4 regions of the Abyssisolibacter sp. ZYX002 genome follow, and region 2 is predicted to be linked to each of the others. Evidence: predicted binding sites of a transcription regulator. Region 2 holds the regulator's gene; each other region holds the start of a gene.
What was found. The regulator Rex, encoded in region 2, represses fermentation and respiration genes when NADH is low (regulators of the CRP and FNR family bind a similar motif). The targets are predictions, from matches to a motif close to ATTGTTAANNNNTTAACAAT.

Region 1 (2,215 bases), on a different contig from region 2:
AATCTCTCCTCTAAATTCTTTACTATTATAATATTTTGATATATATATATTTTACCATGCTAAATTTGTTTTACAATAGTTATTTTAGCTCATAATATAAAAAAAGGAGGTCAGATTTTCTAGAACACTCCTCATCAAATATATTAAAATAGTACAACTACTTGATTCAATATTACCATAATAAAATGTGCTGATATTCCTGCTATTAAGCCGCCTACAAAATGGCTTGATATTGCTTTTGATATCAATCCTCTATATCCTAATGTATCTAACATTGAAACATGTGTACTTAAAAATCCACTCCAACACATCCCCATTGCTGTAAACACTGCTATATCATTTCCACTTATAAAACCATTTTTCAAGAACGATGGTATTAAACTTAGTGCTGCTCCTACTGCTCCTAATGATGTTATCGGGAAAGCTATCGCCTCTGGACTAGTGAAACCAAATAAAGGTTTAATTATTGGCGATAAGTATTCTCCTAGCTTAGGTAACAATCTAACACCTTCAGATGCAAGACCTTGGTACCCTACCGATGGATCTGCTGGTCCAAACGTTAGCATCATTATTACTGTACATATAACAAGTACACCTGGTATAATACTAAGTCCTATATCTACCCCTAGCTTTCCACCCTCTAGGAAAGCACTTAAGAATCTTTCAAAAAATGTACCATCATTTTCTTCCAACATAGTATCCATTCCCTTAATTTGTTTCTTAGGAGTTTCTACCTTGTATCCATTTCTCAATGCCTTCTTAGTTTTACGTGACATCAATCTAACACTTACTATACTTCCTATAAATGCCCCTACGTTACCAACCATAGCTTCTTTAAAAAAACCTTTTCCTATCATAAACGTAGTAACTATTAATCCCATACCAAATGCTGTTCCTATATTGCATAAGCATGGTACTTCTTCTTCATTAAAATAGCTCAAATATTTTTTATCCTTCGCAAGTGATATTATTGCAGGATTGTCTGATAAATATGTAGTTATAATACCCATAAATGCTACTCCTGGTAAATTGAATATAGGTCTCATTATACGAGAAAACAACTTGTTTAATATCCTTACAATTCCAAACTCTGTAGCTAATTTACCAAATGCTCCAGCTAGAACAGCTATCCCCATTATATATAATACCGTCTTTACTAATAAATCATATGCCGTCTCCATAATCGTTGAAAACATATTTGCAACACCCATAGTCATACCAACATAACCAAAGAAAAAAATCATAATACTTAAGAATAATAGCGTGTCCAGAATAGATTTATATTTTTTATTTTTTCTAATTACTTTTTCCATGAAAACCTCCTTTGCTGTTATACATACTAGTTAATTTACTGTTAGGTTCGTTATGTTTGTTAACTTTTTAACATTTTACTAATAAATAACATCTTATAACCAAAAAACAATAAGGCCCTAATCAACCTTAGTTTTCTCTATTCCCACAATAATATATTATAATTGATATTGACTGTATATTGCAACATTTAGTTTTTTAATTATATTTAATAATTATTTATATAACTATGCTTATGATTATGTCTACAACGGTATTCTGCTTTAACTTTCTCTTCTAGTTAAAATGTTACTTTTTTTTAACTTGTACTTTGAATTACAATTATCATAATAAGCAAATCCCTACACAATATCTTGCCATTTCAAGCAATATAAAAAATAGTCTGCTTATTGTTAAGCAGACTATTAAATAGGCATTATTTACGAGAGTAGAATTCAACAATAAGTTGCTCTTCTATTTCTATCGGCACTATATCTCTTTCAGGTACTCTTATTAGCTTAGCACTGAATCCATCTATATCTTTTTCAATGTAATCTAAGTTGAATCCACCTTCTTGGAAGTTTTCAACGAACATTGAATTCTTTCTAGATTTCTCTCTTAAGCTAATAACATCTCCTGGTTTCACATCATATGATGGAATATCAACCTTACGGCCGTTTACAAGAATATGTCCGTGAGTTACCATTTGACGAGCTTGACGTATAGAGTTACCTAATCCTGCTCTGTATACAAGATTATCTAATCTACACTCTAAGCTTTGGATTAAAACGTCACCAGTAATTCCGTCAGATTTAGCTGCTTTGTCAACATATTTTCTAAACTGCTTTTCAAGCACCTCGTAATATCCTCTTAGTCTTTGTTTTTCCAAAAGTTGTAAGCCATAGCTTGATAGCTTTCTATCAGC
Region 2 (2,215 bases):
CTATAAAGTAACCTGAGAAGTCTTTTTTTATCTCAAATGTTGGCACTGGTATAACATGTTTTCCTTCCTTAAATCTACAATTATGGGCTGCTTGTAATTCTTCTTTTGTAGATATTTCGTTTATATCTATAAATTCATCTATCTTATCTAAGTGTAATGCAGCTGCTATTTTATTTACCATTTTTATTGATGTTCCTAATATTAGTAGTTTCTTTGGATGCTGTATTCTCAGCGCATCTAGTACACTTACTTTATGGTCTTCATCTAAAAAAACAGCTCTTTTTGTTGCACTTATCTTTGTGCTCTCACTCTTTGCGGATACACCTGTAATTATTTTATTTCCTTTAATTAATAATCCATCATCTATAATATATTGTATGTTATGTTTTTTTGCCACCAGCATAGCTTTATAGCTTTTTCCTGTGCCACTCTTACCAACTAATGCAAATACCTTCATTGTATCCTCCTTAAATAAAAAGGTTGTCTCAAACTGAATTTCTTTAGTCAAAATCCACTAGTTTTGAAACAACCTAAAGGAGCTTTAAAGAGCTCCTTGGTCACTGTTCTTCATCAAAAATGATAGTGTAAACAAACTTTCGTTTAAATGAACATTCTCTATAACTACACCTTCTGGCACTTTTAAATCAGTCGGTGCAAAATTCCAAATACCTTTTACACCATTATTTGCCAGTATATCTGCTATCTCCTGACTTCCTTCTTTAGGAGTACATATTATACCTATTTCAATGTTGTTAGCTTCGATATAGCTTTCAAGTTCATCTATATCATGAATCTTTATCCCTCTAATGTTTAGACCTATCATTTTTGGGTTTTTGTCAAATAAAGCAGTTACTCTAAAACCTGCTGATAAAAACCCTTTGTAATTTGCTATTGCTTGACCTAAGTTACCTGCCCCTATCAAAATAGTTTCGTAAGTCCTATCTAGACCTAATATTTTACCAAGTTGACTATGGAGATCTTCTACGTTGTATCCATAGCCTTGTTGTCCAAAACCTCCAAAATTGTTCAAATCTTGCCTAATTTGTGAAGCGGTAAATCCTGTTAGTTTACTCAACTCTCCAGAAGATATTCTCATAATATCCTTTTCTTTCAAGTCTGATAAATACCTGTAATATTTAGGTAATCTCCTAACAACCGCCATAGAAACTTTATTGTTTTTAGCCATAAAATATCCCTCTCTACTTTTATCACTTATTTTATAGTTTATATAAAATAGGAAATAAAATACTAACATCATCATGAAATTACTAAATTATTTACACTTTTGTGTTAATTATAAAACAATCTTTACGTTTTAGTCAATCTTTTTGATGATATTTCTTCATGACTAGACAAAGCATATTATCTATTTTATTGTAGTTTCGTGATAATATCAATGTAATCAGCATGAATAAATAATAATCATTCACTTGTCAAAATTATATCAATGTAAACTACTGTTACCAGTCCATTGCTTTCTATCTACAAATATCAAATAATCTAAGTTACATCATATTATAATACAATTCTTATACGTTTTCTATATGAATATTAAAAAAAATTAAAATTTAATATGAAATATTATTTTCAGAGTAGAAGCAAATTGCGTTCTCTCCACATTTTAGTAAAAAATCAAATTCAAGGCAACTAATATATTGTTTTTTCTATAATCTTACTAAAAATTGTTTAATTTAAGCTCTATATTTGCATAATACACTAATATTAATGTATTATATAAGTTGAAACACTGAATTTTAAGCTTTAGTTTTAGGAGGACATCATGATTGTATTATCATGTACTAATATAAGCAAAACTTATGTAACTGACAAAATTTTAGATAACGTCACTTTTTCTATTAATGCTGGTGAGAAAATTGGCCTTATTGGTATTAATGGTGCTGGTAAATCTACATTGTTTAATATATTGACTGGTAAAATTTCAAGTGATGATGGTCAAATATATACATCTAAAACATCAAAAATAGGTTATATGAAGCAACACACTAGCGTAGATAGTTCTAAGAATATTTATGATGAGTTACTTGAAATATTTAAACCTGTCATTGAACTTGAGAAAACACTTAGATCCCTAGAAAATGAAATAAGTGAAAAAAGTCAGGATCACGATTCTAAAGAATTTGAAAAGCTTCTTGACAAATACTCTAAGCTCACTGATGAATTTGAGAAAAGTAATGGATATGGATACGACAGTCAA
Region 3 (2,215 bases), on a different contig from region 2:
TGATTTAGATGGGACACTAGTAGATTCAATGTGGGTTTGGAAAAGTATAGATTTTAAGTATTTAAAAGATAGGCTGCATGATATACCAACAGATTTAATTGATGATATTGAAGGAATGAGTTTTACTGAAACAGCTGTATATTTCAAAGACAGATTTGGGTTAGAAGAGTCAGTAGATGAAATAAAAGAAGAGTGGAATAAATTAGCTCTTGAGTATTATAGTAATGAAGTAAGATTAAGAGAAGGTGCAAGAGATTTTATAAACTATTTAAAAGAGAACGGTATAAAGATGGGGATAGGAACAAGTAATTCTAGAGAACTTGCTCAAGCAGTCCTAATATCTAATGATGTATTAGATCACTTTGATATATTAATAACATCTTGTGAAGCTGGCAAAGGAAAACCAAATCCAGATGTATTTCTTAAAGTTGCAGCATCACTAGAAGTTAAGCCTGATGAGTGTATCGTATTTGAAGACACATATGCAGGAGTTCTAGCTGGAACTAGAGCAGGCATGAAAGTATATGGTGTAAAAGAAGAACTTTCAATTCATAATACTGAAAAGATAACGAATTTAGTTCAAAGCTATATAACAAATTATTATGATTTAGAAATTCTTGCAAAAGAGAAAATATAAGATATTTTATTTTCTTAATAATGTGTTATTGTACTTGATTTATGTTTCTATCTATTATATTCTTTTGATAGAGAAATAAAGAATATAGAGTTAGGCATAAATAAAACACTTTACTCTGCGAGTTAGAGTTATTGACAATGTCATTTATCTTTAAGGGTAAGTGTATAAAATTAGATTTATGTATACTAACAAAGTCTTGGTTTATTAGGCTTTGTTTTGGTTTTAGGCAAAAAAACATGCATTTCTGTTAACAAAGTGTAAATTTATTAAATTTATTGGTAATTATTGATTGACAATTTTTCTACAATAAATTACAATGAATATGCAATATATAAACGACTAAATTTGTACTAGTATTAAAGAAATGTATTTACAATTTAGGAGGTGTCTTTTTTGAAAAAAGTTTTAGTGACAGGTGCTTTGGGTCAAATAGGATCAGAACTAGTTGTTAAATTAAGAGATGTTTACGGAGAAAATAATGTAATTGCTAGTGGTAGAAGTGAAAACGTTACTACACATGGATTATATGAGCAAGTTGATGTTACAGATCCTAATCAGATTTTTCAAGCTGTAAAAAAACATAACGTTGATTGGGTAGTACACCTAGCAGCTATATTATCAGCAGTGGGAGAAAATAAACCATCAGCAGCATACAATGTAAATATGGGTGGATTATTCAATATCTTAGAAGTAGCTAGAGAAGAGGGGTGCGGAGTATTTACACCTAGTTCAATAGCAGCTTTTGGTCCTGATACTCCAAAGGTTAATACACCACAAGACACAATTCAAAGACCAACCACTATGTATGGAGTTACAAAAGTAGCTGGAGAACTTTTATGTGATTATTATTATAAAAGGTTTGGAGTAGACACAAGAGGGGTAAGATTCCCAGGACTAATATCATACGAAACTCTACCAGGTGGAGGAACGACTGACTATGCAGTTCATATTTATTATGAGGCATTAAAAGAGAAGAAGTTCACATGTCCACTTGATAAAAATACTTACATGGATATGATGTACATGCCAGATGCTTTAGATGCAATAGTTAACTTAATGGAAGCAGATCCTAGCAAGCTTATACACAGAAATGCTTTCAACATAGCGTCAATGAGCTTCTGTCCAGAAGATATATATAGTTCTATTAAAAAGATAATACCTGATTTCACAATGAATTACGATGTGAATTCAGTATTGCAAAACATAGCAAATTCTTGGCCAGATTCATTAGATGATTCAGCTGCTAGAGCTGAATGGGGTTGGGATCCTAAATATAATTTAGATTCTATGACTAAGGATATGTTAGACAAATTAAAGATTAAATTGAATTTATAGAAGAATAGATTTCGGGTCATGCTCTGAGTATGACTCGTTATTTTTTGTGGGCAAAATGGGGTCAGGCTTGAAAAGTTGAGAAAAACCAGATAAATTTTTTATATGATGAGTTAAAAACAGAAAAGCTCAACTAAGTAAGCAAATGGCTCACATAGTTAAGCTGATATACTTTACTTAACCAATTCATTTTCAATATTTTGTGCAAATAATCTTGCTCTTTGGTATATGTTTTCTACTTTTTTA
Region 4 (2,215 bases), on a different contig from region 2:
TATAAAGAGGTAGAGCATATAAAAGACTGGCCCAATATTATCGACAGTAGAGGAAAGATATACCGTCCAATAAGAAAGGGTGAAAACGGAGATATCATCGGTGATCCTATTGCACCAGGAATCGTAAGAGGAAGAGCTAAGGTATTACATTCACCTTATGAGAAAGCGTTAGAGCTAGGAGAAATTCTAGTCACTAGGGCAACAGAACCTGCATGGACGCCCATATTTGTCAATGCAGCGGGTGTTGTACTTGAAGTTGGAGGCCCTCTCCAGCATGGTGCTATTATTGCTAGGGAGTATGGTATTCCTTGTGTGAGTGGGATCAGTAACGTACAGAAGATTATTAAGGATGGGGATTTGTTAGAGGTTGATGGTTCAAGTGGTATTGTACGGATAATAGAAGATACTAGTGAATTAAGAGAGTATAAGGTACAAGATGTCTTATAGCTTGTTGTTATTCGTTTATCTAGCCCGTTTTAGGTATGAACGCCTATGATGGGTTTTTTATGTTTATTTATATAAGTTTCTAGTGCTGTTACTTATTATTTATAGTAAGCGTCAATAATCACCACATAGAGTCTATATCTGAGTTCATGATATACTAAGATTTTCAATATTTACTGACAAAAGAGCACGTACTTTGTAATTATACACAGGTTATCTGCAAGTATGTGAATTAAAAAAATATTAAAGAAAGCTAATAGTTTATATTTATATAGACCTTAAAAGTTAATTTATATCAAAATGATACGATTAAGTGAATGTATGATAAAAAAAGTTTTAAGAAATTGTTAAAATATTAACCAAAAATAGCATAATAATCACTACATATTGTATACAATAAACACTGCAAATAGAGATTGGAACTTAATTTGAGTAAATTATTATTGTAAATATCTAATGTTAACAAAAAATAATAAAAGTATTATTTTGTAAAAAATAGATTAATATACAATAAAAAAATACTTGCAAACAAAAAAACATTGTTATATAATTAACACACAAAACAAAGAAATTTTCTAATAACTTAGATATTAGAATCAACTTTCTTAGTTGTATATAGTAAAATATAAGATTTTCTAGACTAAAAAATAAAGTTGAGGTGATATAATATGCCAGTAACTAATGTTAAAGAATTAAGGAAGAAAATTGATGAAATTAAAAAAGCACAAAAAGAGTTTTCTACTTTTCCTCAAAAAAAGGTAGATAAGATATTTAGAGCAGCTGCTATAGCAGCAAATAATTCTAGAATAAAGCTAGCTAAATTAGCTTTTGAAGAAACAGGAATGGGAATTGTTGAAGATAAAGTGATAAAGAATCATTTTGCTTCTGAATATATATATAATCAATACAGAGCAACCAAAACTTGTGGTGTGATAGAAAGGGACTGTGCGTTTGGTATAGCTAAAATAGCTGAACCTATAGGAGTTGTAGCTGCTATTGTACCTACTACAAATCCGACATCTACAGCAATATTTAAAGCCCTTATTTGCTTAAAAACTAGAAATGGTATAATTTTTTCTCCTCATCCAAGAGCTAAAAGAGCTACCATAGAAGCAGCAAAAATAGTTTTAGAAGCAGCAGTTAAAGCAGGTGCACCTAAAGGGATAATAGGATGGATAGATAAGCCATCTATAGAAATGTCTAAAGTTGTAATGGCTGAAAGTGATATGATATTAGCAACAGGTGGACCAGGCATGGTTAAAGCTGCTTATTCATCAGGAAAGCCAGCTATAGGAGTTGGAGCTGGAAACACTCCTGCAATAATCGATGATACTGCTCATATAAAAATGGCTGTAAGTTCGATACTTCTATCAAAAAGCTTTGACAATGGTGTTATATGTGCTTCAGAGCAATCTGTAATTGTAATGGACAGTATATATAATGAAGTTAAAGCAGAGTTTTTAGCTAAAGGGGCATATATATTAGCTAAAGATGAACTAGATAAAGTAAGAAAGATAATATTAATAGATGGAACTTTAAATGCTGATATAGTGGGACAATCTGCTCATAAAATAGCTAAAATGGCTGGCATAAATGTGCCTGAAGCTACTAAGGTTTTAATTGGTGAAGTAGAATCTACAGATTTGAAAGAACCATTTGCACATGAAAAATTATCTCCAATATTAGCTATGTATAAGGCTAATTCATTTGATGAAGCATTAAAAAAGGCTGTTATATTAGTAGAGAATGGAGGATTTGGACATACTTCGGT

Region 1: the regulator Rex is predicted to act here: its motif matches at 1,369-1,388, upstream of P3X86_RS00760 (CD0519/CD1768 family membrane protein).
Region 3: the regulator Rex is predicted to act here: its motif matches at 926-945, upstream of P3X86_RS11130 (L-threonine 3-dehydrogenase).
Region 4: the regulator Rex is predicted to act here: its motif matches at 983-1,002, upstream of adhE (bifunctional acetaldehyde-CoA/alcohol dehydrogenase).

The regions. Positions count from the first base shown of each region.
Region 1 covers NZ_JARMXH010000001.1:170,255-172,469, reverse strand. Annotated here, with positions in the region: gene P3X86_RS00760 (CD0519/CD1768 family membrane protein) at 144-1,313, opposite strand; gene rpsD (30S ribosomal protein S4) at 1,727-2,215, opposite strand, start outside.
Region 2 covers NZ_JARMXH010000010.1:27,373-29,587, forward strand. Annotated here, with positions in the region: gene P3X86_RS18850 (Asp23/Gls24 family envelope stress response protein) at 1-457, opposite strand, end outside; gene P3X86_RS18855 (redox-sensing transcriptional repressor Rex) at 542-1,186, opposite strand; gene P3X86_RS18860 (ABC-F family ATP-binding cassette domain-containing protein) at 1,781-2,215, shown strand, end outside.
Region 3 covers NZ_JARMXH010000003.1:231,656-233,870, forward strand. Annotated here, with positions in the region: gene P3X86_RS11125 (HAD family hydrolase) at 1-637, shown strand, start outside; gene P3X86_RS11130 (L-threonine 3-dehydrogenase) at 1,022-1,972, shown strand; gene P3X86_RS11135 (flavodoxin family protein) at 2,143-2,215, opposite strand, start outside.
Region 4 covers NZ_JARMXH010000002.1:311,969-314,183, reverse strand. Annotated here, with positions in the region: gene P3X86_RS07450 (PEP/pyruvate-binding domain-containing protein) at 1-447, shown strand, start outside; gene adhE (bifunctional acetaldehyde-CoA/alcohol dehydrogenase) at 1,113-2,215, shown strand, end outside.